Regions from separate parts of the Pseudoalteromonas sp. Ld19 genome, predicted to be linked through region 2. Evidence: predicted binding sites of a transcription regulator. Region 2 holds the regulator's gene; the other holds the start of a gene.
The links. Region 2 encodes NrdR, which represses ribonucleotide reductase genes. Its sites were predicted from a motif close to AAACACNANATNTNGTGTTT; they were not measured.

Region 1 (14,940 bases), on a different contig from region 2:
TGACTGCCTGCGCTAAAGCTTTGGCTTAGCCAATCAACTACGTGTTGATTTGTACGTACAACAGGGCGTGGGTTTCGCCAAATACCCGGCACTATAATTAAATCACTGTAGGGCGCGTTAGTTGTTATGCAATCAGGATTTATAGCAAGGCCTGCGCGGGTGGGTATAGATCCTGCACTTTTAGCCACTAAATTTATAGCAAGTGGTCTAAAGCTTTGCTTATCAAGGTGCCCTTTAGCAAAGGCCTCGCCGGCTCTTAGCATTTCAATTGGTAGGGTTAAACTAGTCACTAATAAATGCGGATATACCGCTATAGCAATATTTATAGGTGGATTCGTGTGTTTATCAGTCATATAGATGCTCCGACCAGTGCTCTTTGGCCTTTTGTGCTGAATATTTGGCTATTAAAGCACAATGCGCGGTGCATAATCCATTTAAACTGCCTGTTCTCCTTATAACACGTTTTTTAAAGGTAAATTATGACAGCATTACCCGTTATAGTAGGCATGGGTGGCATTAACGCTGCTGGCCGTACTTCTTTTCATCAAGGTTATCGCCGTATCGTGTTAGATAGTTTAAACGCTCAAGTCCGCAGTGAAACATTTTTAGGCCTCGCCACACTGATGAATCTAGTCAGCGTTGTAAACGGCCAATTACAAGATACACAAGGTAATAATGTTGAGCAAAGCGACATAGAAGCACGCTTTGGTGAGCAAATTATTGCTGGTACACTTATTCGTAAAATTGAAAAAGAACATTTTGATGCCGATGCCACGCCGTGGCAGCAAAAAATGACACTGACCGCATCAACTGAAAACGCAATTGTGTTTGAAACGCGTGCTCGCGACTTACCGGTACCTGTTCCAGCTAGTTGGCAAGTTGAAGAACTTGAAGGAAAAAAGGTTAAAGTAACTATTGCAGCCGATTTTGATGTTAAGCATAACTCAACGCGTGATAACCCAATTAAATCTGCTGGGCAATTTCCGACTGGGTTTGATCCGTCTGTTATGTATAACAGCCGCTACCAGCCTCGTGGTTTGCAGGCGACTATTTTTGCAGCCACCGATGCGATTAAATCAACAGGGCTTGATTGGCAGCATATTATGAATAGCGTCGAGCCAGATAAAATTGGTACTTATTCAGCATCGGTAATTGGTCAAATGGACGATAAAGGCCTAGGCGGTTTAGTAAAAGCGCGCCAACAAGGCGACCGTGTTAGCACTAAACAGCTGGCACTGGGTTTAAATACAATGTCGACTGATTTTATTAACGCCTATGTCACCGGTAATGTAGGTACTACGTTTTCGACCTCGGGTGCATGTGCAACGTTTTTATATAACTTACGTGCGGCGGTTAACGACATACAAGCAGGGCGTACACGGGTTGCAGTTGTTGCAAGCGTTGAGTGTGCTATTACACCCGAAGTGGTTGAAGGCTTTGGTAATATGAGTGCACTTGCAAATGTTGAAGGGCTACGTCGTTTAGATAACTTATCAAATGATGAAGAACCAGATTACCGTAATAGTAGCCGACCATTTGGTGATAACTGCGGCTTTACATTAGGTGAAGGCGCGCAAGTTGCAATTTTAATGGATGATGCGTTAGCCCTTGAGTTGGGCGCTGATATTATGGGCTGTGTACCGGATGTGTTTGTAAATGCAGATGGCGTTAAGAAGTCGATTACATCACCTGGACCTGGTAACTATATTACAATGGCAAAATCAGCCGCACTTGCTAGCAGCTTATTAGGTAAAGAAGCACTGCAAGAACGTAGCTTTATTTTAGCGCATGGTTCGAGTACTCCGCAAAATCGTGTAACAGAGTCACTTATATATCATAAAGTGGCACAAACGTTCGCTATTGATAATTGGAAAGTGACAGCACCAAAAGCATACGTTGGCCATACTATTGCTCCTGCAAGTGGCGATCAGTTAGCGATTGCTTTGGGTGTATTTAGCCACAATATTATGCCAGGTATTACCACAATAGATAAAGTAGCAGACGACGTTTATAGCGATCATCTTGATATTCGTAATAGCCATTACGAATGCGCTGATATGGATATTGCTTTTATAAATTCAAAAGGCTTTGGCGGTAACAATGCAACAGCGACCGTACTTTCTCCAAAAGTAACAATGAAAATGCTCGCTAAGCGCCATGGTGATGACGTTATGACTAGCTACACTCAGAAAAATAGTGTGGTTAGAGCTTCGCAGAAAACGTATCAAACACAAGCAGATTTAGGCCAGTACGAACTTATTTATCGTTTTGGCGATGGACTTATTGACGACAACGATATTGTAATAGACGAGCAAAGTATTCAGTTACCAGGTTTTGAAAAAGCAATTACGTTTAGTACAACAAACTCCTATCAAGATATGTTTTAAGCACACATACTTGTTAGCAAGGCGCTTTTTAAGCGCCTTTTTTAATGCTTTAAATATACGTAACCTGAACTCTGGATAATAAATCTATCTCGAGCAGCTATTTTTAGCGCTAACTGCGTTGAATTTACTTGCAATAGGTCCGCTATTGACGCATAAATTCGCCATGTTTTCACTGAGAATCTCTGGCTAGGGCCTGTTTATCTTTCGAGGTTAAATTTGCAGCAGACTGTTTGGTATTTAAGCAAGGCAGAGCCTATGGTGTGTGGTTATTCCCCATAAATAGGCGATAACGCAGCATAAATGCCAAACATGCGCTGCCCGAAGGGTTCTGCCCAGGGACTATTTACTCTTTGTTGCTCGGTTTTTACTTAGCCCACTAGGTTACAAACTTCGCTCCGCGATTAAATAGCCCCTAGATTGAACAAATTTTAATCCTGAAAGGTCAACAGGCCCTAGAGAAAAATAAATTTAAATATCATTATGGTTCAATATGTTAGTAAATTTCTTAACCAGAGCTCAGGTTACGTAATCAATTAGAGAAATAAAGCCTGACGCTAACGGCGTTAAAATTTCAGCCTTGTTGTTGACATGACTTTCTTACCTCAAAGTAGACCACTGAATCAAGCGAATTGGTATTACTTTAAGTTAATGCTTATATTACCGTTGGGTTTACAGCAGCATAGGAGGATCTCGCCTTCGCGGACAAACGCTAGTGGCTCTTCATTATATTCAACGTTACCGGATACCAAAATAGCCCTGCACGCACCGCAATAGCCTTCACGGCATTGAAATGCAACGTCTATTTTTTTAGATTCTAAGCAGTGTAAAAGAGAAGGGCAGCCAGTATTAAATTCTATACGCTGGCTGCTTTGTGCAAGAGTTATACTTGCAGTTGTACTGTCACTCATTATAAATCAAAGTCACCAAATTCTGAGGCATCAACTTGAGAGTCTATTTGACCAACAAGGTATGAGCTTATTTCGGCTTCTTGCGGTGCAACCTGAACGTTATCAGAAACAAGCCATGAGTTTATCCATGGAATAGGGTTACTGTTGTTTTCAAATTGTGCTGGTAAACCAATCGCAGTCATACGCGCATTGGTGATGTATTCAACGTACTGACATAGAATATGTTTATTTAAACCAATCATTGAGCCGTCTTTGAATAGGTATTCTGCCCATTCTTTCTCTTGCTCTGCGGCTTCTACAAACATTTTGATTGCTTCGTCGCGGCATTGGGCAGCAACAATCGCCATTTCTGGGTCGTCTTTACCGTCTTGCATAATGTTTAGAATATGCTGAGTGCCCGAAAGGTGTAGTGCTTCATCGCGCGCAATAAGCTTGATGATTTTAGCGTTACCTTCCATCAGCTCACGCTCAGCAAACGCAAACGAACATGCAAAGCTGACGTAAAAGCGAATCGCTTCAAGAATATTTACCGACATCATTGCCAGATAAAGTTTCTTTTTAAGCTCAAACAAATTCACGAGAACAGTTTTACCATTAATCTCGTGTTTGCCTTGACCGTATAAATTATAAAGCGATACAGAGTTGATTAAGTCGTCGTAGTATTTTGTTACCGCATCAGCACGTTCGCTAATTTTATCGTTGCTAACAATGTCATCAAAAATAAGTTCAGGCGCTTGCGTTACGTTACGAATAATATGTGTGTACGAGCGGCTATGAATTGTTTCACTAAACGCCCATGTTTCTATCCACGTTTCAAGTTCTGGTAGCGATACGATAGGTAGTAGGGCTACGTTTGGCGAACGCCCTTGCACGCTATCAAGTAACGTCTGATATTTTAAGTTACTTAAAAATATGTGCTTTTCGTGATCAGGTAATGCTTGAAAGTCTAAACGGTCTTTACTTACATCTACTTCCTCAGGACGCCAAAAGAAAGATAGTTGCTTCTCGATTAATTTTTCAAAAATAGGGTATTTTTGTTGATCATAACGAGATACGTTTACAGTTTGGCCAAAAAACATTGGCTCTTGCATTTGATTATTGTGGTTTCGGCTAAAAGTAGTATAAGACATGTTTATCACTCAAAAAACTATCAGAAAAAGCGGGCTAAATGCCCGCTTAAAATTAAAATCAGCAGTTATATTTTACACGCGCCGCCTTCACAATCGTCATCTTCCACGTCAGGAGTATCTTCTTGTGAATCTGAGGCACCATCGCGTGTATTGTGGTAATACAAGGTTTTAACACCTAGTTTGTACGCGCTCAGTAAGTCTTTTAACAAGACTTGCATAGGTACTTTACCGCCTTCGAATTTATTTGGATCATAATTTGTGTTTGCTGATATTGTTTGGTCAACAAATTTTTGCATTATGCCCACAAGTTGTAGGTAACCATCGTTTGATGGGATATCCCACAGTAATTCGTAGTTATCTTTTAAACGCTCGTACTCAGGTACCACTTGTTTTAAAATACCGTCTTTACTTGCTTTAACGCTAATATGGCCACGTGGTGGCTCAATACCATTTGTTGCATTAGAGATTTGCGACGATGTTTCTGATGGCATTAACGCACTTAGTGTTGAGTTACGCATGCCGTGCTCTTTAATACTTGCACGGAGTGTATCCCAATCAAGATGAAGTGGCTCATCACAAATTTTATCTAAATCACGTTTATACGTATCGGTTGGCATTATACCTTGTGAATACGTTGTCTCGTTAAATTTAGGGCATGCGCCACGCTCTTTAGCAAGCTCGTTAGATGCCTTCATTAAGTAATATTGAATCGCTTCAAAGGTTTTATGTGTTAATGCATTAGCACTGCCATCAGAATAACGTTTACCGTTTTTAGCTAGGTAGTATGCGTAGTTAATGACGCCTATTCCTAGTGTACGACGACCCATAGTTGCATTTTTAGCAGCCGGTACTGGGTAGTCTTGGAAATCAAGTAAGTTATCAAGGGCACGCACCGCAAGTTCAGCTAGCTCTTCAAGCTCATCAAGTGATTCTATTGCACCTAAGTTAAACGCAGACAGTGTACAAAGGGCAATTTCGCCTTCTTCGTCATTTACGTTATTAAGTGGCTTGGTTGGCAATGCAATTTCTAAACATAAGTTAGATTGGCGAATAGGCGCAACTTTAGCAATGAACGGGCTGTGTGTATTACAGTGGTCCACATTTTGTAAATAAATACGGCCTGTACTTGCACGCTCTTGGGCAAACATAGAGAAAAGCTCAATGGCTTTAATGCGTTTTTTACGAATAGACTCGTCTTGTTCGTATTTTACGTAAAGCGCGTCAAACTCAGCTTGGTCTTCAAAAAATGCATCATAAAGGCCTGGCACATCTGATGGGCTAAATAACGTAATATAATCGTCTTTAATTAAACGAGAATACATTAATTTATTAAATTGTACGCCGTAATCTAGGTGACGAACACGATTGTCATCTACGCCACGGTTATTTTTAAGTACAAGTAGGTTTTCTACTTCTAAGTGCCAAAGCGGGTAGAATAATGTTGCAGCACCGCCACGTACGCCACCTTGCGAACAACTTTTAACAGCTGTTTGAAAGTGCTTATAAAAAGGAATACAACCTGTGTGGTACGCTTCACCGTTACGGATGTGACTACCTAGCGCACGAATTCGACCTGCATTTATACCAATGCCCGCACGCTGTGATACGTATTTAACGATTGCAGACGATGTAGCGTTAATTGAATCAAGGCTATCACCACACTCTATTAATACACATGAGCTAAACTGACGAGTAGGCGTACGTACACCTGCCATAATAGGCGTGGGTAATGAAATTTTGAACAACGATACGGCATCGTAAAAACGCTTAATGTACGAAACGCGTGTTTCACGTGGGTAGTCTGCAAATAGACTTGCGGCGACTAAAATATATAAAAACTGCGCGCTTTCGTATATCTCGCCCGTTACACGGTTTTGAACGAGGTATTTACCTTCAAGTTGCTTAACAGCCGCGTAACTAAAGTTTAGATCGCGTGAGTGATCAAGGTATTCATCTAGTTCATCAAATTCTTGCTCTGTGTAATCAGCAAGTAAATGTGCATCGTAGCGCTTATCGCCAACCATTTTAGTGACGTGATCAAATAAACGCGGTGGCTCAAATTGGCCATACGCTTTTTTACGTAAATGAAATACAGCTAAACGCGCTGATAGGTACTGATAATCTGGCGATTCTTTTGAAATCTGATCTGCGGCAGCTTTAATAATGGTTTCGTGGATGTCTTTAGTGCGGATACCATCGTAAAATTGAATATGAGATTTTAATTCAACTTGTGAAACCGAGACGTTATTTAAACCTTCGGCGGCCCATTCAATAACGCGATGGATCTTATCAAGATCAAGTGGCTCTTTACGCCCGTCACGTTTGCTTACAGATAACAGTTGGTTCATAGCTTTGCCTGTATTCCTTGGGGATTTAGTATTTTGACCAATGTTGTACTCCTTAAATTACAGCAGGAGCACTCATTTATTATAAGTTTCACCAAATTGATGAATTTAATTGAATAACATTTGGCCACAATATCTGGTGTTGTTCAATTTAGAGATCACAAGATAGTGTGGTCTGAGCCGTTTTGCAAGGGACATAATAGCCCCTATTTGTGGATAACTTTGGGATAACACACTTGTGTTAGTAAGCATTAACCTTTGATCATTAGGTGAAGTTGAAATTTCTAAAAATCAACTAATGATCTACTAAATTTGCGCTTTTAAAAAATAAATTGTAACTGAGTTTTTTATCAGCAGACTTTGACTAAAAACTGGCTAAATCACAATATATAGTGTTTATAAATTAACATGGCACTATATATGGTTAAAACCATCAATTGGACTTTGCCAGTTAAAATCAGCTTTCCAGCTTAATGCTTCTTCATTGTTGGATATGTAACCCCAAAGTGCCGTGGCGGTGTGCATACCTGCAGCTTTACCTGCTTGTATATCACGCTGTGCATCTCCAATGTACAAACAACGGTTTGGTTTTACTGCGATAAGCTTTGCACAATGTAGTAGTGGTAGCGGTGATGGTTTGGCCTCAGCCAAGGTATCGCCACTTATGACTACGCTGGCGTTTTTTAAAGCGGGGATTGCTGCCACCAAAGGATCGGTTAAAAATCCTGGTTTGTTGGTCATGATCCCCCACTTGATCTTTTTTTGATCAAGCGCGATAAGTAAAGATTCTACGCCTTTAAAACACGTGGTGTGTTTTGCTATGCTGGCCGCGTATTCATCAAGCAGTTGTTTTATAAGTTCTGCCTGTGGCTGCTCAGGCCATTTATCTTTAAAACCTGCAGCTAACAGTGCACCCGCTCCATTAGAGGCTGCGAGACGGTATACATCGCTTGTTACTTCATCCATTTGTTGTGCGCGAAGTACCGCATTTAGCGCAGCACCTAAGTCGTCGGCGGTATCGAGTAGGGTGCCATCTAAATCAAACAAAAATGCGTCGTACTCTATATGAGGTAAATGAGAGTTCGCCATTAGGCTAACTTCTCAAAGTGTAGAATGTAATTTACGCTTACATCTGTGTTAAGCGTATATTGTTTTGATAATGGATTATATGATAACCCCGCACTTGCACGTACCTTTAAACCGGCTTGCTCAGCCCATGCAATCAGTTGCGCAGGTTTTATAAACTTTTTATGGTCATGTGTACCCTCAGGCACCATTTTCAACAGCTTTTCGGCGCCAACAATCGCATATAAGTAGGCCTTAGGTGTTTTGTTCAAAGTTGAAAAAAACACATCTGCGCCTGGTTTTGCAAGTGCGGCTACGGCATGAATAATAGAAGCAGGGTCTGGAACGTGCTCTAGCATTTCCATGCAGGTGATCACATCAAAGCGAGCAGGGCGCTGTGTTGCAAACTCTTCTGCAGGCACTTTAATGTATTCTACATTTACACCGGTTTCTAGACTATGCAATTTAGCAACAGTTAAGGGCTCCTGACCCATATCGATACCCGTCACTTTTGCACCCATACGCGCCATACTTTGGCTTAAAATACCGCCGCCACAGCCAACATCGAGTGTGTCTTTATCAAACAGACCTTGGGTTTTATGCGCTATAAAGTCTAAACGTAACGGGTTAATTTCGTGAAGAGGTTTAAACTCTCCCTCTAAATCCCACCAACGCTCTGCGATGGCTTCAAATTTTGCTATTTCTGCGTGATCTACATTTTGATGTTCGGTCATAAAATACTTCCTCGTCAATCTGAGGCCATTATATAGGGCAAAATTGATAAATCGCAAAGTTTTGCGCCTGTAAATTAAAATTAATTGTGATAGCATAGCTGTTAGTAATAATAACAAATACTCTTGATGCCTAATACTGGGTTGTTGAGAGCAAATACTGAAGGAATGTGATATCAATGACTGATTTCGCCCATGGCATTCAGCCGGTCAATATTGAAGACGAGTTAAAAAACTCCTATTTAGATTACGCGATGAGCGTAATTGTAGGACGTGCATTACCAGACGTACGTGATGGTTTAAAACCTGTTCACCGCCGCGTTTTGTTTGCAATGAACGAGCTTAGTAATGATTGGAACAAGCCTTACAAAAAATCGGCACGTGTCGTCGGTGACGTAATCGGTAAGTACCATCCACACGGCGATAGTGCAGTTTACGACACGATAGTTCGTATGGCACAGCCATTTTCGCTTCGTTACATGTTAGTCGATGGTCAAGGTAACTTCGGTTCGGTTGATGGTGATTCAGCAGCAGCAATGCGTTATACAGAAGTACGTATGGCAAAAATGTCGCATGAATTATTAGCCGATCTTGACAAAGAAACGGTTGATTTCGTTCCTAACTACGATGGCACAGAGCAAATCCCAGACGTTTTACCGACAAAAGTTCCTAACTTATTAGTAAACGGTTCATCGGGTATAGCGGTAGGTATGGCAACAAACATACCACCTCACAATCTAACTGAAGTTGTGAATGGGTGTTTAGCACTTATTTTGAATCCTGATTTAACGATTACTGAGTTAATGGATTACATTCCGGGTCCTGATTTCCCTACAGCTGCGATTATCAACGGTAAAAAAGGCATAGAGCAAGCCTACCAAACTGGCCGTGGTAAAGTGTACATGCGTGCACGTGCAGAGATTGAAACAGACGAAAAAACCGGTCGTGAAACAATTATAGTGCACGAAATTCCGTATCAAGTTAATAAAGCACGTCTAATTGAAAAAATTGCCGAGCTTGTTAAAGATAAAAAAATTGAGGGCATTAGTGCACTTCGTGATGAATCCGATAAAGACGGTATGCGTATCGTTATTGAGATCAAACGTGGTGATGTAGGCGAAGTTATTTTAAATAACTTATATGCACAAACTCAGTTACAAACTGTATTTGGTATGAACATGGTTGCTTTAATTAATAACCAACCTAAGTGTTTTAATCTAAAAGAAATGCTTGAAGAGTTTATTATTCACCGTCGTGAAGTAGTAACTCGCCGTACTGTTTTTGATTTACGCAAAGCGCGCGACCGTGCACACATGCTAGAAGGCTTAGCTATTGCACTTGCAAACATTGACCCTATTATCGAACTTATTCGTAACTCACCTACACCTGCAGAAGCTAAAATTGCTCTAACAGAACGTTCGTGGGAATTAGGTAATGTTAAATCTATGCTTGAAAAAACAGGCGAAGATAATGTTGCACGCCCAGATTGGCTTGCTGCCGATTTAGGTATTCGTGATGGTCAGTACTTTATTTCTGAGCAACAAGCCCAAGCTATCTTAGACTTACGTTTACATAAGCTAACAGGTCTTGAGCATGAAAAAATCCTTAGTGAATACCAAACATTATTAGATTTAATTGCTGAGCTTTTATATATTTTGGCAACACCAGAGCGTTTAATGGAAGTTATTCGTGATGAGTTAGTTGAAATTAAAGCACAATACGGCGATGAACGTCGTACAGAAATTAATGCCGCAGCTCACGATATCAGCCTTGAAGACTTAATTACGGAAGAAGACGTTGTCGTCACACTTTCTCACGAAGGTTATGTGAAATATCAGGCATTGTCTGATTACGAAGCACAACGCCGTGGTGGTAAAGGTAAATCAGCAACGAAGATGAAAGATGAAGATTTCATTGAACGTCTACTCGTTGCAAATACACACGATACTATTTTATGTTTCTCTACGGCCGGTCGTTTATATTGGCTTAAAGTATATCAGTTACCACTGGCAAGTCGTGCAGCGCGCGGTAAGCCAATTGTTAACTTGTTACCACTTGAAGCTGATGAACGTATTACTGCTATATTGCCAGTACGCGAGTACGCAGAAGATAAATACATCTTTATGGCAACAGCATTTGGTACAGTTAAGAAAACACCATTAACGGCTTACAGTCGTCAACGTGCAAGCGGTATTATTGCTGTTAACTTAAATGATGGCGATAGCTTGATTGGGGTTGATATTACCGATGGTAGCAACGAAATTATGTTGTTCACTGATGCAGGTAAAGTTGTGCGCTTTAAAGAAGCTGAAGAAACAACAGTTGTTGATGAAAACGGTAACCCAGTATTAGACGAAGAAGGTAACCCTGAGATTCGCTTCAAAGGTGTTCGCCCAATGGGTCGTACTGCTACGGGTGTTCGTGGTATTAAAATGCCAGACGAGCAACGCGTAGTATCGTTAATTGTACCAAAAACTGACGGTGCTATTTTAACGGTAACTGAAAATGGTTACGGTAAGCGTACACAACTTGAAGATTACCCATCGAAGAGTCGTGCAACACAGGGTGTTGTATCAATTAAGGTGAGTGAACGTAACGGTGCTGTTGTTGGTGCTGTGCAAGTTGACGACAACGATGAAATAATGATTATTTCGAATCGTGGTACCTTAGTACGTACTCGTGTTAATGAAGTTTCTACGGTTGGACGTAACACCCAAGGTGTTATTTTGATCAGAACTATTGACGAAGAGCAAGTAGTTGGTTTACAACGTATAGAAGAGATTGAAGTTACTCAAAGTGACTTGGTTGATATTGAAGACGTTGAAACAGTAGATACAGTTGTTGATGAAGTAGCGGATGATAATCCTCCTTCAGAATAATTGAGATTGAAAAAGCGGCCTTGGCCGCTTTTTTTAATGTTGTTGAAAAAAATTAACAGTGTATGAGATTATATTTATTCATTAAAATCGTGAGATTGAGTGGATGGATATTATAGGTTCATGCATAGTCGTTAAATTACTGGAATGAGGCAAAGGTAATGAGTAAATATAATTTTTGTGCGGGACCGGCTATGCTACCGCAAGCGGTTATGAAAAAAGCGCAAAAAGAGTTTCTAGATTGGCAAGACCTAGGTGTTTCTGTAATGGAAATGAGTCATCGCAGCAAAGAGTTTTTAGCATTAACTGCAAAATGTGAGGCAAGCCTTAGACGCTTGATGAACATTAGTGACGAATACGAAGTGCTATTTATGCATGGTGGTGGTCGTGGCCAGTTTAGCGCCGTGCCATTAAATTTACACCAAGATGGTAAAACTGCTGTTTATTGTGAAAATGGCGTGTGGTCAAAAAGTGCAACGGATGAAGCTAACAAATTTACCAAAACGCTTTCAATTGATGTTCGTAACGATGTAAATGGTGATTTTTCGATTAAACAGGTTACTAATTGGGTGTTACCTGAAGATGCATCTTACATTCACTATTGCCCTAACGAAACGGTAGATGGCCTAGAGATTTTTGATGTGCCGAGTCATCCAACTGCGCCAATTGTTGCTGATATGTCATCGACTATTTTATCGCGCGAAATAGACGTAAATAAATTTGACTTAATTTATGCCGGCGCGCAAAAAAACATAGGCCCATCGGGCATTTCGATTGTTATTGTTCGTAAAACATTACTTGAGCGTGAAGGTCTTCCTAAACCCGGTATTTTAGATTACGCCTTAGAAGCAAAACAAGGCAGCATGTTTAATACACCTCCCACCTTTGCTTGGTACTTAGCGGCTGAAGTATTTGAATGGTTAGAGCTAAATGGTGGCGTAAAAGCCATGGAAGTTCAGAACATAGCTAAAGCGCAGCTACTTTATGATTTTATTGATGGATCGAGCTTTTATACAAATAAAGTAGCTAAGCATTGTCGTTCACGTATGAACGTTCCATTTTGGCTTGTTGATGAAAGCTTAAATGATAAGTTTGTAGCTCAATCTAATGATGCGGGTTTGCTTGCACTTGAAGGGCATCGAATTGTAGGCGGTATGCGCGCGAGTATTTATAATGCGATGCCACTAGAGGGTGTTCAAGCACTTGTTAGTTTTATGGACGCATTTGCAAAGGAGCACAGTTAATGGAGCAACTTCGTTTAGACCCTATTTCTCGTGTAAACGGCAACGTGACATTACCAGGCTCAAAAAGTTTATCTAACCGTATTTTGTTACTTGCAGCACTTGCAAATGGTACAACCGTAGTTGAAAATTTGCTCGATAGTGATGATATTCGTCATATGTTGGGCGCTTTAAAGTTATTAGGTGTAAATGTTACTTTAAACAATGAGCGAACAGTTGCAACGGTTGAAGGCGTTGGTGGTGTACTTAAAACGCCTAGTGAGCCGTTGTTTTTGGGTAATGCAGGTACTGCTTATCGACCATTAACCGCTGTGCTTGCTGCCGTTGCTGGTGAGTATGAGCTAATTGGTGAGCCACGTATGGAAGAGCGTCCGATAGGGCACTTGGTTGATGCTCTACAAGCGCTTGGTGGTGATGTTACCTATACAAAACACAAAGACTACCCACCACTTAAAATTGTAGGTGGTCAAATAAAAGGTGGTGATGTTGAAATTGATGGCAGTATTTCAAGTCAGTTTTTGACCGCTTTGTTAATGGCTGCACCGTTATTTAATGGTTATACACAAATTACAATTAAAGGGACGTTAGTCTCTAAGCCTTATATTGATATTACCCTTGATGTAATGGCACGTTTTGGTGTGAATGTTGAACACAGTGATTATGCAACGTTTAAAGTTAAAGGTGGTCAACAGTATCAATCGCTTGAACGTATTATGGTTGAAGGCGATGCATCTTCTGCTTCTTATTTCGTGGCAGCAGCAGCGATTGCTGGTGGCGAAATTGAAATTAAAGGAGTAGGTGCTAAATCGGTCCAAGGGGATATTGGTTTTGCTAAAGTCATGGAGCAAGTCGGTGCCAAAATCGATTGGTATGATGAGCGACTTGTTGTACGTAAAGGCGAGCTAAAAGGCGTAGATATTGACGCCAATGCAATTCCTGATGCTGCTATGACTCTTGCAACAGTGGCGCTTTTTGCAAAAGGTCCAACTGCTATCCGTAATATTTATAACTGGCGTGTAAAAGAAACAGACAGGCTACACGCAATGGCAACTGAGCTTAGAAAGGTTGGTGCTGAGGTAGTAGAGGGACACGACTTTATAGAAATTACACCGCCTAAACACTTCAACGATGTAGCAATAGACACTTACGATGATCACCGCATTGCAATGTGTTTTGCTATGGTAGCCGTTGGTGGAAAGCCTATAACGATTAATGATCCGAAGTGTACCTATAAAACATTTCCTACATTTTTCAATGTATTAGCATCAGTGAGTGAATAGGACTGTTATAACTATTTATAAAAAGTTACACACTAATAGCAGATATATTTTAATAACTGACGTATAATATCGCGGTTTATTTAGGTGTGCATTGCAGGAGGTTTAAATGCAGGCGTTATTAATGCCCGTGATCACCGTTGATGGCCCAAGTGGTTCAGGTAAAGGAACTGTTTGTCGCTTGTTAGCCGAAAAGTTGGGATGGGATGTATTGGATAGCGGTGCAATTTATCGCGTATTATCCCTTGCAGCACTTCATCATCAAATAGCATTAGACAATGAAGAGGCACTTGTGCCGCTCGCTGCAAACTTAGATGTACAGTTTTTGGTGGATAGCCAAACTAACGCTGGAAAAGTTATTTTAGAAGGCGAAGATGTAACAACCACTATTCGTAATGAAGAAGTCGGGTCAGCTGCGTCAAAAGTAGCTGCGTTACCTCGTGTTCGTGAAGCATTATTGCGCCGCCAGCGTGCATTTCGCAGTGAAAATGGCTTAATTGCCGATGGTCGTGATATGGGCACTGTGGTTTTTCAAGATGCACCGTTAAAAATTTATTTAACAGCAAGTGCACAAGAGCGTGCGCGCAGACGTTTTGTTGAGTTGAATACGCGCGGTCTTGATGTTACACTGAGTGGTCTATTACAAGACATTCAAGATCGTGATGAGCGCGATATGAATCGTGCGGTTGCGCCGCTTGTACCTGCGGAGGATGCCATAGAGCTCGATACTAGCGAACTCAATGCTCAGCAAGTGTTTGATAAAGTTATAACTTTATTAGACATCGCCATCTCTGAAGGTAAGCTTCCTAAACGAAGCTAAAACACATTTTATGCACCAGCAGGATGCCAGTGCTATTTTAACAACCCCATGCAGCATGGTTGCTTATTGGTATTAATATATGAGACGTATATTCGTATGTCAGAAAATTTTGCGCAGTTATTTGAAGAAAGCTTAAAGGGTTTTGAAGCAGAGCAAGGCT
Region 2 (14,940 bases):
GTTGAATCGGTATTACCAGTTGGTTTTGCACAAGGCGATAGCGTTGATGAGTTTATGGCAAAACTACCAAGCCTAGATGCTGATTTTAATGACCGCATTCAAAGCGCTGCGAGCGAAGGTAAGGTACTTCGTTATGTAGGAACAATTAAAGAAGGTCACTGTAAAGTAGGTATTGAAGCGGTAGATGAAAAACATGCACTTAGTGTTATTCGCGATGGCGAAAATGCACTTGCTATTTTAAGCCAATACTACCAGCCGCGTCCGTTTGTAATTCGTGGTTATGGTGCAGGCTCTGAAGTGACAGCAGCGGGTGTATTTGCTGATATTTTAAAAACGCTATCGCGCTAGGAGCACATTATGATTGAAGTATATGCGCCGGCGTCTATTGGTAATTTTGCAGTGGGTTTTGATGCCCTTGGCGCAGCCCTTGCGCCAATTGATGGCAGTTTATTAGGCGATGTAGCCGTCGTCAGCGCAGCACCAAGCGACGAATTTATTTGCACAGGCGAGTACGCTCATAAGTTACCAAGTGATGCGCAGGATAATTTAGCGTACCAGTGCTTAGTGCATTTCAGAGCGCATGTTGCGCCTGATATGCCAAGCGTAAAGCTCGAGCTTAAAAAGAATTTACCAATTGGATCTGGACTTGGATCTAGTGCATGCTCGGTCGTGGCTACCTTTGCTGCCCTTGATAATTTTGCACAAACTAACTTAAGTCAGGTTGAGCTTATTGAGCTTATGGCTGATTTTGAAGCCGTTGTAAGTGGCGGTCGTCATTACGACAACATCACGCCATGTTATTTAGGTGGTTTGCAATTAACAGGTGATTTAATCCCTGATAAATCGATTGCACTGCCTGTTGATGAAAATTGGTACTACGTTGCTGCGTTCCCTGGTTTTTCACTCAACACTGCAAAAGCGCGCTCGGTTTTACCAAAAGAGTTGAGCATGCATGCAAGTGTTGAGTTTGCACAGCGTTTATCGGCATTTAGTAGCTTACTGTTAACTAATCGTTTTGACGATGCGCTGAGCATAATGAAAGATGAAATAGCAGAACCTTACCGGGCACCGCTTATTAAAGGTTTTAGTGAAGCCAAAGCAAGCTTGCCAGCGCTGGGCGCTGAAATAGTGAGTATTTCGGGCGCAGGGCCCACCTTGTTTAGCGTATGTAAAACACTTGAAGCTGCACAGCAATGCGCGCAGTGGTTAGAGGCAAATTACATTAACGAGCAAGGCTTTTGCCACATTTGTAAATTAGATAACGACGGCACGCGTCAACTAACAGTTTTATAGGATAGGTAGTCATGCAATTACATAATTTAAAAGAATGCTCACAAAAAGTGTCGTTCGTTGAAGCCGTAAAAACAGGTTTGGGTCGTAATCAAGGTGTGTTTTTCCCTGAATCCCTGCTGCCACTGTCCGATGTTGATGCATTGCTTGATATGGACTTTGTTACACGCAGTGGCAAAATATTATCCCACCTAATTGGTGATGAGCTGCCAAGCGACATTGTGGCGCAAATGGTTAAAAATGCATTTAACTTTCCAGTTAAGCTGGTGGAAGTACAAGAGAATACATACTGCTTAGAGTTGTTTCATGGTCCTACACTTGCGTTTAAAGACTTTGGCGGTCGCTTTATGGCAGAGTGTTTAGCGCAGTTTAATAAAGACGAAAAAGTAACTATTTTAACAGCAACATCGGGCGATACCGGTGCCGCAGTTGCTCATGCTTTTTATAATAAACCAAATGTCGATGTGGTTATTTTATACCCTAAAGGCAAAATTTCACTTGCTCAGCAAAAGCTATTTACAACGCTTGGTTATAACATTCATTGTTACGCAGTTGAGGGCAGCTTTGATGATTGCCAAGAGTTAGTTAAAAATGCCTTTTTAGACGAAGAAGTTAAATTAACACTTGGGCTAAACTCAGCTAACTCAATTAATATTAGCCGTCTAGTTGCTCAGGTTTGTTACTACTTTGAAGCCATTGCACAGCTACCAAAAGAAAAACGCGCAACGGCTCACATATCAGTACCAAGTGGTAACTTTGGTAATGTGTGCGCTGCAATGATTGGTGCGGTTATTGGCTTACCTGTAGGCAAACTAAGTGCAACAACCAACCAAAATGATACTGTGCCGCGCTTTATGCTTGATAAAACGTGGACGCCAAACGCAACGCTTGAGTCGCTTTCAAATGCAATGGATGTAAGTAAGCCAAACAACTGGCCGCGTGTGCAAACAATGTTAGATAATAACTGGTTTAGCTACGATAACTTTTATTCAACTAGCGTAAACGAGCAAAATACGCAATCCGTGATGAAAAAAATTCAACAAATGGGTTATGTTGCAGAGCCTCACACAGCTATTGCATACCAAGGCCTTGTTGAAAATCGAGCGCCAGGTGTAGCGGGTATCTTTTTAGCAACCGCTCATCCTGCTAAGTTTAAAGAAAGTGTAGAGGATATTTTAAATATTGAATTAGATATGCCAAAACCACTTAGCGATGCATTAGCAAAACCATGCCTAGCAAGCGATATAAAGGCCGATTACGATGCTTTGCGTACTGAAATACTTGCAAAACTCGGTAATAAAAAATAACAATTGAAGCGGCTATGGCCGCTTTTTTTTAGTAAGTTTTAATTCAAAAAAGAGAGGCTTTCATTAGCTAATTAAATGTGAGAAATAAAATGCATTTAAAATAGTTATGTATTTATTAAAAAATATCATCTTAAAAGAGCTGTGAAATAGTTTCATTCCCTGTTTAAATATCCTCAACTTAAGAGCGTAGGCAAAGAGTCGTTTAAAGCGTACAATAAAGCCTCTAAAAAACACCATACACGTTGCCCTAGGAGACCCCAATGTTAGAACGTAGCATGAATATTTCGGATTTTGATCCAGAGTTATTTGACGCGATAACCAAAGAAACTGCTCGCCAAGAAGAGCATATCGAACTAATCGCTTCAGAAAACTACTGTAGCCCACGCGTACTAGAAGCGCAGGGTTCACAGCTTACAAACAAATACGCAGAAGGTTACCCTGGCAAACGTTATTATGGCGGTTGTGAGCATGTAGATGTTGTTGAGCAATTAGCAATTGACCGTGCTAATGAATTATTTGGTTCTGACTACGCTAACGTACAGCCACATGCTGGTTCGCAAGCAAATGCAGCTGTTTTTCTAGCTTTATTAGACGCTGGCGATACTGTACTAGGTATGAGCTTAGCTCATGGTGGTCACTTAACGCACGGTTCTCACGTAAGCTTCTCTGGTAAGCTTTACAATGCAATCCAATACGGACTAGATGAAGCAACGGGCGAAATTGATTACGCACAAGTTGAAGCACTAGCACTTGAGCACAAACCAAAAATGATCATTGGTGGTTTCTCAGCGTACTCAGGTATTGTTGATTGGGCTAAATTCCGTGAAATTGCTGACAAAGTAGGTGCTTACCTGTTTGTTGATATGGCTCACGTTGCTGGTTTAATTGCGGCGGGTGTTTACCCAAGCCCAGTTCCTCATGCACATGTTGTAACTACAACTACGCATAAAACACTTGCTGGTCCTCGTGGTGGTTTGATTATTTCTGCATGTGGCGACGAAGCAATCTACAAAAAGCTTAACAGCGCTGTTTTCCCTGGTGGCCAAGGCGGTCCTTTATGTCATGTTATTGCAGCAAAAGCAGTGGCATTTAAAGAAGCACTTCAACCAGAGTTTAAAGTATACCAAACACAAGTTGTTAAAAACGCAAAAGCAATGGTTGCTGTAATGCAAGAGCGCGGCTACAAAATCGTTTCTGATAAAACTGAAAACCACTTATTCCTACTCGATTTAATCGATAAAGATATTACTGGTAAAGATGCAGATGCTGCCTTAGGTAACGCTAACATCACAGTTAATAAAAACTCAGTGCCAAACGATCCACGTTCTCCGTTTGTAACATCAGGCTTGCGTATTGGTTCTCCTGCAATTACTCGTCGTGGTTTTAAAGAAGCAGAATCTAAAGAGCTTGCTGGCTGGATTTGTGATGTACTAGATAACATCACTGATGAATCTGTACAGGCGCAAGTTAAAGAAAAAGTAAAAGCAATTTGTGCAAAACTACCTGTTTACGCTTAATTGCATAAGCAGCAGTAATTTAGAGCACAACAGGCCCTATTTTTTTGCTAAGATAAAAGACCGCTATTTAGCGGTCTTTTTTGTTTTAAAACGGAAGTACCGAGTTATGCATTGCCCATTTTGTACAGCAAAAGATACTAAAGTTATTGATTCACGCCTAGTTGGTGGAGGCCATCAAGTTCGTAGGCGCCGTGAGTGCAACGACTGTCACGAGCGCTTTACTACATTTGAAGGCGCTGAACTGGTTATGCCACGTGTTGTTAAGCAAGATGGCAGTCGGGAGCCGTTTAATGAAGATAAACTGTTGAATGGTTTAAATCGTGCACTTGAGAAACGTCCAGTGAGTACTGAACAGGTTGAAGAAGTGGTTAACATAATAAAATCGCAATTACGTGCAACGGGTGAGCGGGAAATTTCAAGCCACTTAGTGGGTGAATGCATTATGGAAGCGCTTAAAAAGCTCGATAAAGTTGCTTATGTAAGGTTTGCTTCTGTGTATCGTTCATTTGAAGATATACGCGAATTTGGCGAAGAAATTGCCCGCTTAGGGGAGTAATACCAATTTTATTAAAAATATGATCATTCTATCGCATTAAATAGCGCACTCACTGCGTTAAAAATTATTCATATAGAACAACTATATGTCATAATTTTCGCCTTGTTATTGCGCTATTTTCTTAGCGCTATAATAGACCACTTATTTAACGCAATTGGTATAATAAATGCTTAACCAAGTTCCTTTTACTGAACATGACGAAATGTATATGGCACGTGCCATAGAGCTTGCCAAAAAAGGCGAGTTTACTACCACACCTAATCCTAATGTTGGCTGTGTATTAGTTAAGAATAATCAAATCATTGGTGAGGGGTTCCATCAATTAGCTGGTCAAGGTCATGCTGAAATAAATGCACTGGCAATAGCGGGTAATAATGCACAAGGTGCAACGGCTTATGTAACGCTTGAACCTTGTAGTCACTATGGGCGTACACCACCGTGTGCTGAAGGCTTAAAAAAGGCGGGCATAGTAAAAGTAATTGCCGCTATGGTTGATACAAACCCACAAGTTGCAGGCAAAGGCCTTAAAATACTGAGCGATGCGGGCATTGACGTTGCTTATGGATTACTTGAATCACAAGCTCGCGCACTTAACGTTGGCTTTTTTAAGCGAATGGAACAAGGCTTACCTTATGTAACCTGTAAAATGGCAGCAAGTATAGATGGTAAAACAGCGCTTAAAAATGGTCAAAGTAAGTGGATCACAGGCACCGCTGCTCGCCAAGATGTGCAATTATACCGTGCAAAAAGCTGCGCTATTTTAACCGGCGCCGATACCGTATTAGTAGATGATGCAAAATTAAATGTACGGCTAAGTGAATTACCGTGCCCACTCCCTACCGATTTAGCGCTACGGCAACCTGTGCGTGTTATTATTGATTCTCAAAACCGCTTAACGCCTAACCTTGCTTTATTCAACATTCAAAGTGATATAATTATATTTACCACCAAGGTTGATAAATCACTGCAGTGGCCGCATTTTGTAGAGCATATTGAAGTAAAAGAAAGTAATGGCAAAGTTGATTTGCAGGTGGTTTTAGAAAAACTTGGGCAACTGCATTTTAATAATGTGTGGCTTGAGGCGGGCGCAACACTTGCTGGTAAAATGACAGAGCTTGATTTAATTGACGAGTTTGTTTTTTATTTAGCGCCTAAACTAATGGGCCATAATGCAAAAAGTTTAGTTAATTTTCCTGAATTGACGAGTATGCAAAATACCGTTAATTTAACATTTAATGAATGTACACGCATTGGTGACGATATACGTATCACTGCGCTGAAAACTTATTAAAATCACTTAATAAAAAAGAGTAGCGCTATGTTTACTGGGATAATAGAAGCCACAGGCAAAATTGCTTTATTACAAAAAAAACAAGGCGACTTAGCCATTCGTATTCAAAGTGCTGATCTTGATATGAAAGACGTAAAGCTAGGCGATAGCATTGCAACCAATGGCGTTTGCTTAACCGTAGTTGATAAACATATTGATGGTTTTAGTGCTGACTTATCTAATGAGACGATTGGTTTAACTGGATTTGCTCACTATGCTATAGGGCAAACTGTTAATCTTGAAAAAGCAATGCAACCTGTTTCACGTCTGGGGGGCCATTTGGTCTCTGGTCATGTTGATGGTCTTGCAACGATTACAAGTGTCACAAAAAACGCCAGGGCAACAGAATATTGGCTTGCAACTGACGAAGATTTAATGAAATACATTCCGTACAAAGGTTCGGTATGTATTGATGGTATAAGCCTGACGGTTAACGCTGTCGAAGGTAATAAATTCAAATTAACAATTGTTCCTCATACGAGTGAGCAAACTACCATAGCTCATTTTAAAGTGGGCACTCAAGTTAATTTAGAAGTCGATCAAATTGCACGTTATTTAGAGCGTCTTATAAAAGGTGCAGAACAACCAACGGGCTCAAATATTTCGATGAGCTTACTCGCTAAAGCGGGCTTTATTAAATAACGAAACTGACAACTTACACGAGCAAATTTATGAATTTACACAGCGCACAAGAAATCATCGACGACATTAAAATTGGTAAAATGGTTATTTTAATGGACGATGAAGACAGAGAAAATGAAGGCGATTTAATTATCGCAGCAGAACATATTAGCGCAGAAGCAATTAATTTTATGGCAACTCATGGCCGTGGTTTAATTTGTTTAACCATGACGCAAGAGCGTTGCGAGCAACTTGATTTACCGCTTATGGTTAAAAATAATGGCGCTGCGTTTTCGACAAACTTTACAATGTCGATTGAAGCCGCAAAAGGTGTAACTACGGGTATTTCTGCCGCTGATAGAGCGCGTACAGTGCAAGCTGCTATAGCAAAAGGCGCAGTACCAAGTGATATTGTTCAACCTGGTCATATTTTTCCTATCATGGCACAACCTGGTGGTGTACTCACTCGCGCAGGGCACACTGAAGCTGGCTGTGACTTAGCGCGTTTAGCTGGGCTTGAAGCATCATCTGTTATTGTTGAAATTCTAAATGCAGATGGCACAATGGCGCGCCGCCCTGATTTAGAAGTTTTTGCAAAACAACATGATATTAAAATTGGCACCATTGCTGATTTAATCGAATATCGTAATTTAAACGAAACCACGATTGAACAAGTTGCAAAATGTAAGCTGCCTACAGAGCATGGTGAATTTGATTTAGTAACTTACAAAGACACGATCGACGGCCAATTACATTACGTATTGCTCAAGGGCGAAATAAAAGAGCAAGAACCTACACTTGTACGCGTACATTTGCAGAGTACTTTTAACGATATTTTACTTTCAGATAGAAGCGCAGACCGTAGTTGGGGGCTTTCTGATGCCATGGCATACATTGCTAAAAACGACGGTGTATTAGTCATTTTAGGAAAACAAGAAAGTACAGAAGAATTAGAGGCAACAGTAAAAGCATTTGCTGCAGCTGATGCAGGCGAGAATGTGACACCACGTAAGTTCCAAGGAACATCTCGTACTGTTGGTGTTGGTTCGCAAATACTTGCTGATCTGGGAATTAAGCAAATGCGATTAATGAGCCGCCCTAAAAAGTACCATGCACTTTCGGGCTTTCATTTAGAAGTTATTGACTATATTGAGCCACAATAAGCGCTCTGCTTTTAACTAGTCTATTATTTTATTTTTATGGTATGATGCGCAGCAATTTTTGCGCAATCGCAACCGCTTGAACTTATTTTTAGGGTTATCAAATGAAAATTATTGAAGGTAGTAAGTACGCTCCGGGCAAGAAATTTGCCATTGTCATTTCTCGTTTTAATGACTTTATTGGTAGCAGCCTCCTTGCCGGTGCTGTTGATGAGCTAAAACGCACTGGTGGCGTATCTGATGACGATATTACCGTTATTTATGTACCTGGTGCAGTAGAATTACCTTTAGCGGCTAAACGCGTTGCGGCAAAAAAAGAGTATGATGCAATCATCGCTTTAGGCGTAGTGATCAGAGGTGGTACACCACATTTTGACCTAGTTGCTGGCGAATCAAACAAAGGTCTTGCGCAAGTATCACTTGAGTATGATATCCCGGTTGCATTTGGCGTATTAACCACAGAAAGCATTGAACAAGCAATTGAGCGTGCTGGCACCAAAATGGGCAATAAAGGCGGCGAAGCTGCTTTAGGCGCGCTCGAAATGGTTAATGTGTTAGATAAAATTTAAGTTTAAGGAATTTTTGTGAAACCAGCAGCAAGACGTAAAGCACGTATCTTAGCACTCCAAGCCGTTTATTCTTGGCAAATAAGTGGCAATTTAATTGCCGATATCGAACAACAAATGTTGATCGAAACAGACGTTACTAAAATTGATGTTGAATACTTTAAAGATCTAGCGACGGGTGTTGCTGTAAATTATAAGCAACTAGACGAAGCTGTATCACCACATTTAACACGTCCGTTTGATGACTTAGATATGGTTGAGCGCGCAATTTTACGTTTAAGCAGCTATGAACTTAAGTTCCGTGAAGACGTACCTTATAAAGTGGCTATTAACGAAGGTATTGAGCTGGCTAAAATATTTGGCGCAGAAGACAGCCATAAATTTGTAAACGGTGTACTTGATAAAGCTGTTAAGCATTTACGCAAGTAATAACAATTCACTCTGAATTTTAATGTTCAGATTAATTGTTTAAACAACCGTTAAAAAGGAGAGCCGGCATAGGTCGGCTTTTTTGTGTATGAAGGAATTTGAATTAATTAACCGCTACTTTAAAGGGCGCGGTATCACCCGTCGTGATGTAAACCTAGGAATAGGGGACGATTGCGCTTTAGTAACGGTTCCACCAAACTGCCAACTTGCAGTAACAACAGATACTTTAGTTGCTGGCGTGCACTTTTTTGATGATATTTCCCCTCGCGCACTCGGTCACAGAGCACTCGCTGTAAATTTAAGTGATTTGGCGGCAATGGGCGCCGAGCCAACATGGGTTTCAGTTGCGCTAACCTTACCAAGTATAGACCGACAGTGGGTTGAAGAGTTTACTGAAGGCATGCACGAAATTGCAGAATACTTTAATGTACAAATTATTGGTGGCGATACCACTCAAGGTCCATTAACGATCACTATTTGTGCGAAAGGGACTGTGCCAGAAGGTAAAGCTCTGCGCAGAAGTGGTGCTAAAGTAGGTGATTGGATTTATGTTACGGGTCCTTTAGGGGATGCGGGACTAGCCATTGAATCGCGCAAGCAAGGTCTAAAAGTCGAGTCTGAGCATTTAAAGTATGTTAATAAACGCTTTGATTATCCAACGCCTCGCGTAGCAGCAGGGCAGGTTCTTCGTGGGCTTGCATCATCGGCAATTGATGTGTCTGATGGATTATTGGCTGATTTAAGTCATATTCTTGATATGTCGCAAGTAAGTGCGATTGTAAATATAGACAATATTCCTACTTCGGATGCAATGAAATCGAGCCTTGATTTTGATCAACAGTTACCATTTATTCTTAGCTACGGCGATGACTACGAACTATTATTTACCGTCCCAGATAGTAATAAAGGGATGTTAGATTTAAAACTGCGGCAATATGGTGTAAATGCAACATGTATTGGGCAGATTAAAAGTGGTGATGGGCAAATTGAGCTTTTACACAAGGGTGAAAAGTTTGATTTTAAGCAGCATGGCTTTGAGCATTTCGCAAAGGAACAGACTTGAATAAAAATCGATTATTTAATTTAAAACGTCCGCACCAATTTTTTGGTTTAGGATTTGGTACCGGCCTTGCCCCTAAAGCGCCTGGTACATTTGGTACGTTTGCTGCATTGCCATTTATTTTTATGACGATGTATTATCCACTTTGGCTGCAAATTGTTTTTGCTGTCGTGATCAGTGTATTTGGCATATGGGCGTGTGGTAAAACGGCTGATGATTTAGGTGTGCATGACCACCCCGCTATTGTGTGGGATGAAGTGGCGGGCTACTACATTACTATGATAGGTGCAGCACTAAGCTGGCAAAGTTTATTGGTTGGCTTTTTGTTATTTCGATTTTTTGACATAGTAAAACCAGGCCCAATTCGTATGCTTGATAAGCGTGTACATGGTGGTTTTGGAATTATGGCTGACGATGTACTCGCGGGTATTTTTTCGCTTATTTGTTTGCAAGCATTAATAAAAGTGGGTTTACTACCCTTTTAATGTTTATATTTGATTTGTTTAACTAGGTGGCAGCACTATGATGCGATTTTTACTGGTTTGTGTACTGATGTTGTGCGCGACGCCAAGTTGGGCTTCAATTACTGATTATGTAGTTAAACAATGGAATATAAAAGATGGCTTGCCATCGCAATCACTTAAAAGCGTTGTACAAGATCAACAAGGATACATGTGGCTGGGCACTCAATTTGGCTTAAGTCGTTTTGATGGTAATACATTTACCAATTATAATACTCAAAATAGCCCTTTCTTACCCAATAACGGCATCAACAAGCTGCTAGTCGATTTAAATGGACTGTTGTGGATCGGTACTAAAAGTGGCTTGGTGGTGATTAACCCTGCTACTTTTGCCGCACAAGAGTTTAATATAAAAGGCCCTGTCAGAGATATATTGCAAGATGCTAAAGGCAGTATTTGGATTGCTGCAAATGGTTTGTATTATATTGATAGAAGCCAAATTGGTCTACAAACCAAAGCGAGTGGCTCTTTTCCTATTGTCAATGCGACCGCTATTACGCAAATAGTAGGGTCTGTTAGTAAAATGGCGCTTTCTCCGGAGGGGATATGGCTGGTTAATGATCGCCACCTGCTGAGATTAACAAAAAATGCCTCCGACTTTTCTAAACTGCGTTTAGAGCTTACCGCAAAAATTTCACTACCAGAGCGTTTAGCACAAACGATTGTCCACGATTTATCATTTTTAAACGGTAACTTGTATTTAGCCTCAGAGCTAGGTGCTTATTTTTTAGATTTAGATGATGAACTAAGATCCTTTCCTTTACCAAATACAAATAACTCAGCAGTTTATAAATTTATGAGTGATACCGATGGTGGGTTATGGGTATCAACTTATGGGCGTTTATTATTTCGAGATAAATCCGGTGAATGGCAATGGGTAGAGCCAAGCCAGCTGGATCAAAGTATTTGGTTTGCGGATATTTTTCGAGATAATAAAAATAACGTGTGGCTTGCCAGTTTTAGTGAAGGTTTGTGGCTTGCTCATGAAGGGCGTGTTCAAAGGCACTCAGCCCTATCTGAAATGACTGAAGCGGTTATGGCTATTAGCCAAGCACCGGATGGTAAACTATGGGTCGCAAATAAAAGTGGTATTGGCTATTTTGATCTAAATAAAAGTTTTATAAATTTAATCCCTAGCGATAAATACGGCCGTGCATCAGTGCATGACTTACAGTTTGATGGTAAGAGATTATATATTGCGACAGGCAGAGGGTTGTTTGTTTTTGAAAATAACACTCTTTACATGGTACCTGGGCGAGCTCTTCAGGATAACCCTGTATTTGCTATTAGTCGTTCGAGCAAGGGCGGGTTTTGGATTGGTACTGGGCGTGGATTATATAGGCTAAACTTTGCTGGGCTAACGCCTTTTGCATACAATGCTTTTTTAGGAAGCAAGTTTATTACCTATGTACTCGATAAAGCAAACTTTGGGGTTATTGGTACAAGCAAAGGCGCCTATTATTTTACTGATCGCGGAATAGAAAAAATTGGCGACCAAACAACACTTGAAAGTGCTTATGTAACGAGTGTGTTGCATATTGATGGCGTTGGAATCTTAATTGGTTCATTAAACGATGGGCTGTTTTATAGAAGTATGCAAGGGCAGTGGCGTCAGCTTGATGCCGCAAATGGCTTACCATACGGCTCTATTTTCAGCCTAGAATACGATGAAAGGTTAAAGCATGTTTGGGTAAGCACTATGAAAGGTGTTTACAGAATGCCTATTGATCAGTTCAAAGCAGAGATTCAAAGTTTAAAAGTGGAGGAGGTTATTTCCTCATTTGATCGTCAGCTCGATGGTAAAGCCAATCAATGTTGTAGTGGGCTGGGTCATGATGCAGTTGCCAATACTGCTAATTCAATTTGGTATCCAAGCTTACAAGGTGTTGTTGAAATACCTAAAAATGTAGAGTTGTTTGGTGTACTGGCATTAAAACCAAAAGTAGAAACCATTACAACACCGCAGCGTAATATAGCAACGTCAGCATTAGGTAAAAAACCGTCATTAGAAACCAATGAGCGTGATATTACTTTAACCTATACCGCAATCGATTATTACGCGCCAAGCAGCATTGAGTTTAGATATAAATTAAGTGGTTTAGATAATGATTGGCGCTATGCAAATACACGCAGAGAAGCTATCTATACTAATTTGCCAGCGGGAACATTTTTATTTCAGCTAGAAGCAAAACGCCAAGGTGAAGACTGGAGTAAAGCGCAAGAAGCTGAATATGGATTTACAGTGCCAGAGCGTTTTGATGAAACAATTTACTTTAGACTACTTATCACCAGTGGCTTTGTTTTACTCTTTTATTTGGTTTTTTGGGTATTTAGAGCGCAAGAGCGAAAAAAACAAGAAGCACTAGAGGGGCTTATCACAGAGCGTACGCTAGAACTTCGCCAAGCAAACGATAAGTTAAATCAAGTAAACTCACAACTTAAGCTGGTAAGTCACTCTGATGAACTTACAGGGTTACGTAGCCGTCGCTTTTTGTTTGATCAACTACCAAAAGATATTGAGCATTTTCAACGTAACTCGCAATCATTACAAGCGCAGGGGAAATCGCTTGTTTTACTGATAATCAACTTTGATAACTTTAGCCGCATCAATGATGCATACGGACCAATAGCAGGAGACAGCTGTTTGCAGCAAATGGCTGCATTATTGAACTCTCGCACGCAGGGCTCTGATTATGTTGCACGCTGGAGTGGGGATGAATTTTTATTATTATTACGTGATTTTAAGTGCAATAAAATAGACAGTTACGCATCAGATTTATGCAAAGCAGTTGCGGAATATGCATTTCAATTACCAAATGGCAAAGGTACCAATTTAACCACCTCTATCGGCTGGTCTTTTTACCCGTTACCACTTTTAGGCGGACAAGTGATAAGCTGGGAAACATCCATTAATTTAGCCGATATTGCACTTCATCAAGTGAAAAAACGTGGCGGTGATGGTGTTGCAAATATTACGTTTGACGAGCAGTTAGACGCATTCGAGTTTGAGCAAAATTCAAATGTTGATCAACAGTTAAACCTTTTACAAAGTAATGGGCTTGCAGATATTAAAGTGTGGATGCGCTAATACCAATCTGCAATAATACTTAACCTGAGCTCTGGTTAATAAATCTATCTCGATCAGCTATTTTCAGCGCTAATTGCGTTGAATTTACTGAAAATCTCTGGCTAGAGAAAATAAACTTAAATATCACCATGATTTAGTACGTTAGTAAATATCTTAATCAGAGCTCAGGTTACTTAATCAATTTGAGGGATTAAATCTGACGTTAACTGCGTTAAAAATTTCTGCTTTGTTATCGACACGATTTTCTTACCTCAAAATAGATCACTTAATTAAGCGAATTGGTATAAGTTAGTCGGTAAAGCCAATGTTAAAATACTAAAAAAGGAGCCTTGGCTCCTTTTTTAGTATTTTTAAATGTTAATCAATAAACGCTTTGATGGCGGTTAATATACCTTGTTCGCCCAATCCCATTTCATCGTGCATTTGATCTTGCGTGCCGTGTTTAATAAATTCATCTGGAATACCTAAGTTAAGTATTTTTATAGCGGATTTTTGGCTGGCTAAATATTCAGTGACGGCAGAGCCTGCACCACCGGCTATCGCATTATCTTCAAGTGTGACAATAAAGTCATAGTTAGTAGCAATTTCATTTAAAAGTGCAGTATCAAGTGGCTTAATAAAACGCATATTAACAAGTGTGGCATCTAAATCATTGGCTGCAAGTTGGGCGTTCTCTAGCAGTGTACCGAATGATAAAATTGCAATTTTACTGCCTTTTTTAACCGTATTTGCTTTACCTATTTCAAGCAGTTGCATATCACTTTGAATTTCAGCAGTGCCCGCACTGCCACGAGGATAACGCACGGCTACTGGGCAATTTGCTTGATAGCCAGTATAGAGCATTTGACGACATTCATTGGTATCGCTTGGTGCCATAATGACCATATTTGGAATACAGCGCATAAAGCTTAAATCGTATGCGCCTTGATGAGTTTCACCGTCTGCTCCCACAATACCGGCACGGTCAATGGCAAATAAAACGGGTAAATTTTGCAATGCAACATCGTGAATTAGCTGATCGTACGCGCGCTGTAAAAAGCTTGAGTAAATAGCTACAACGGGTTTTAAGCCTTCACAAGCAAAACCTGCGGCTAGCGTAACAGCATGCTGCTCTGCAATAGCGACGTCAAAGTATTGATCTGGAAATTCTTTAGAAAAACGCACCATACCTGAGCCTTCGCGCATAGCGGGTGTGATCGCCATTAATTTATCGTCTTGCTGGGCCATATCACATAGCCAGTCGCCAAATACTTTTGAAAAAGTAGCTGCGCTGGGCTTTGATTTAGGAAGGCTTGATGTCATTGGGTCAAACTTTGGCACGCCATGATAGCCAATAGGATCCGCTTCAGCCGGCTTATAACCTTTACCTTTTTGCGTTTTTATATGTAATAACTGCGGGCCTTTTAAGTTACGCATATTACGTAATGTATCTACAAGCATGTTTACATCATGCCCATCAATCGGACCAATATAGTTCAGACCAAGTTCTTCAAAA

Region 1: a site for NrdR is predicted at 6,896-6,915, ahead of nrdA (class 1a ribonucleoside-diphosphate reductase subunit alpha). Genes of this name have one in related genera too.

The regions. Positions count from the first base shown of each region.
Region 1 covers NZ_JBISHA010000021.1:45,445-60,384, reverse strand. The annotation lists gene ACJJVZ_RS12155 (GlxA family transcriptional regulator) at 1-353, opposite strand, end outside; gene ACJJVZ_RS12150 (beta-ketoacyl synthase) at 480-2,387, shown strand; gene yfaE (class I ribonucleotide reductase maintenance protein YfaE) at 3,023-3,295, opposite strand; gene nrdB (class Ia ribonucleoside-diphosphate reductase subunit beta) at 3,295-4,425, opposite strand; gene nrdA (class 1a ribonucleoside-diphosphate reductase subunit alpha) at 4,491-6,773, opposite strand; gene ACJJVZ_RS12130 (HAD-IA family hydrolase) at 7,185-7,859, opposite strand; gene ubiG (bifunctional 2-polyprenyl-6-hydroxyphenol methylase/3-demethylubiquinol 3-O-methyltransferase UbiG) at 7,859-8,569, opposite strand; gene gyrA (DNA gyrase subunit A) at 8,746-11,445, shown strand; gene serC (3-phosphoserine/phosphohydroxythreonine transaminase) at 11,604-12,686, shown strand; gene aroA (3-phosphoshikimate 1-carboxyvinyltransferase) at 12,686-13,963, shown strand; gene cmk ((d)CMP kinase) at 14,070-14,780, shown strand; gene rpsA (30S ribosomal protein S1) at 14,877-14,940, shown strand, end outside.
Region 2 covers NZ_JBISHA010000017.1:401,296-416,235, forward strand. The annotation lists gene thrA (bifunctional aspartate kinase/homoserine dehydrogenase I) at 1-348, shown strand, start outside; gene thrB (homoserine kinase) at 358-1,293, shown strand; gene thrC (threonine synthase) at 1,305-2,597, shown strand; gene glyA (serine hydroxymethyltransferase) at 2,858-4,114, shown strand; gene nrdR (transcriptional regulator NrdR) at 4,221-4,670, shown strand; gene ribD (bifunctional diaminohydroxyphosphoribosylaminopyrimidine deaminase/5-amino-6-(5-phosphoribosylamino)uracil reductase RibD) at 4,837-5,961, shown strand; gene ACJJVZ_RS07060 (riboflavin synthase) at 5,989-6,642, shown strand; gene ribBA (bifunctional 3,4-dihydroxy-2-butanone-4-phosphate synthase/GTP cyclohydrolase II) at 6,672-7,784, shown strand; gene ribE (6,7-dimethyl-8-ribityllumazine synthase) at 7,886-8,350, shown strand; gene nusB (transcription antitermination factor NusB) at 8,366-8,776, shown strand; gene thiL (thiamine-phosphate kinase) at 8,865-9,839, shown strand; gene ACJJVZ_RS07085 (phosphatidylglycerophosphatase A) at 9,836-10,321, shown strand; gene ACJJVZ_RS07090 (diguanylate cyclase domain-containing protein) at 10,359-13,445, shown strand; gene dxs (1-deoxy-D-xylulose-5-phosphate synthase) at 13,803-14,940, opposite strand, start outside.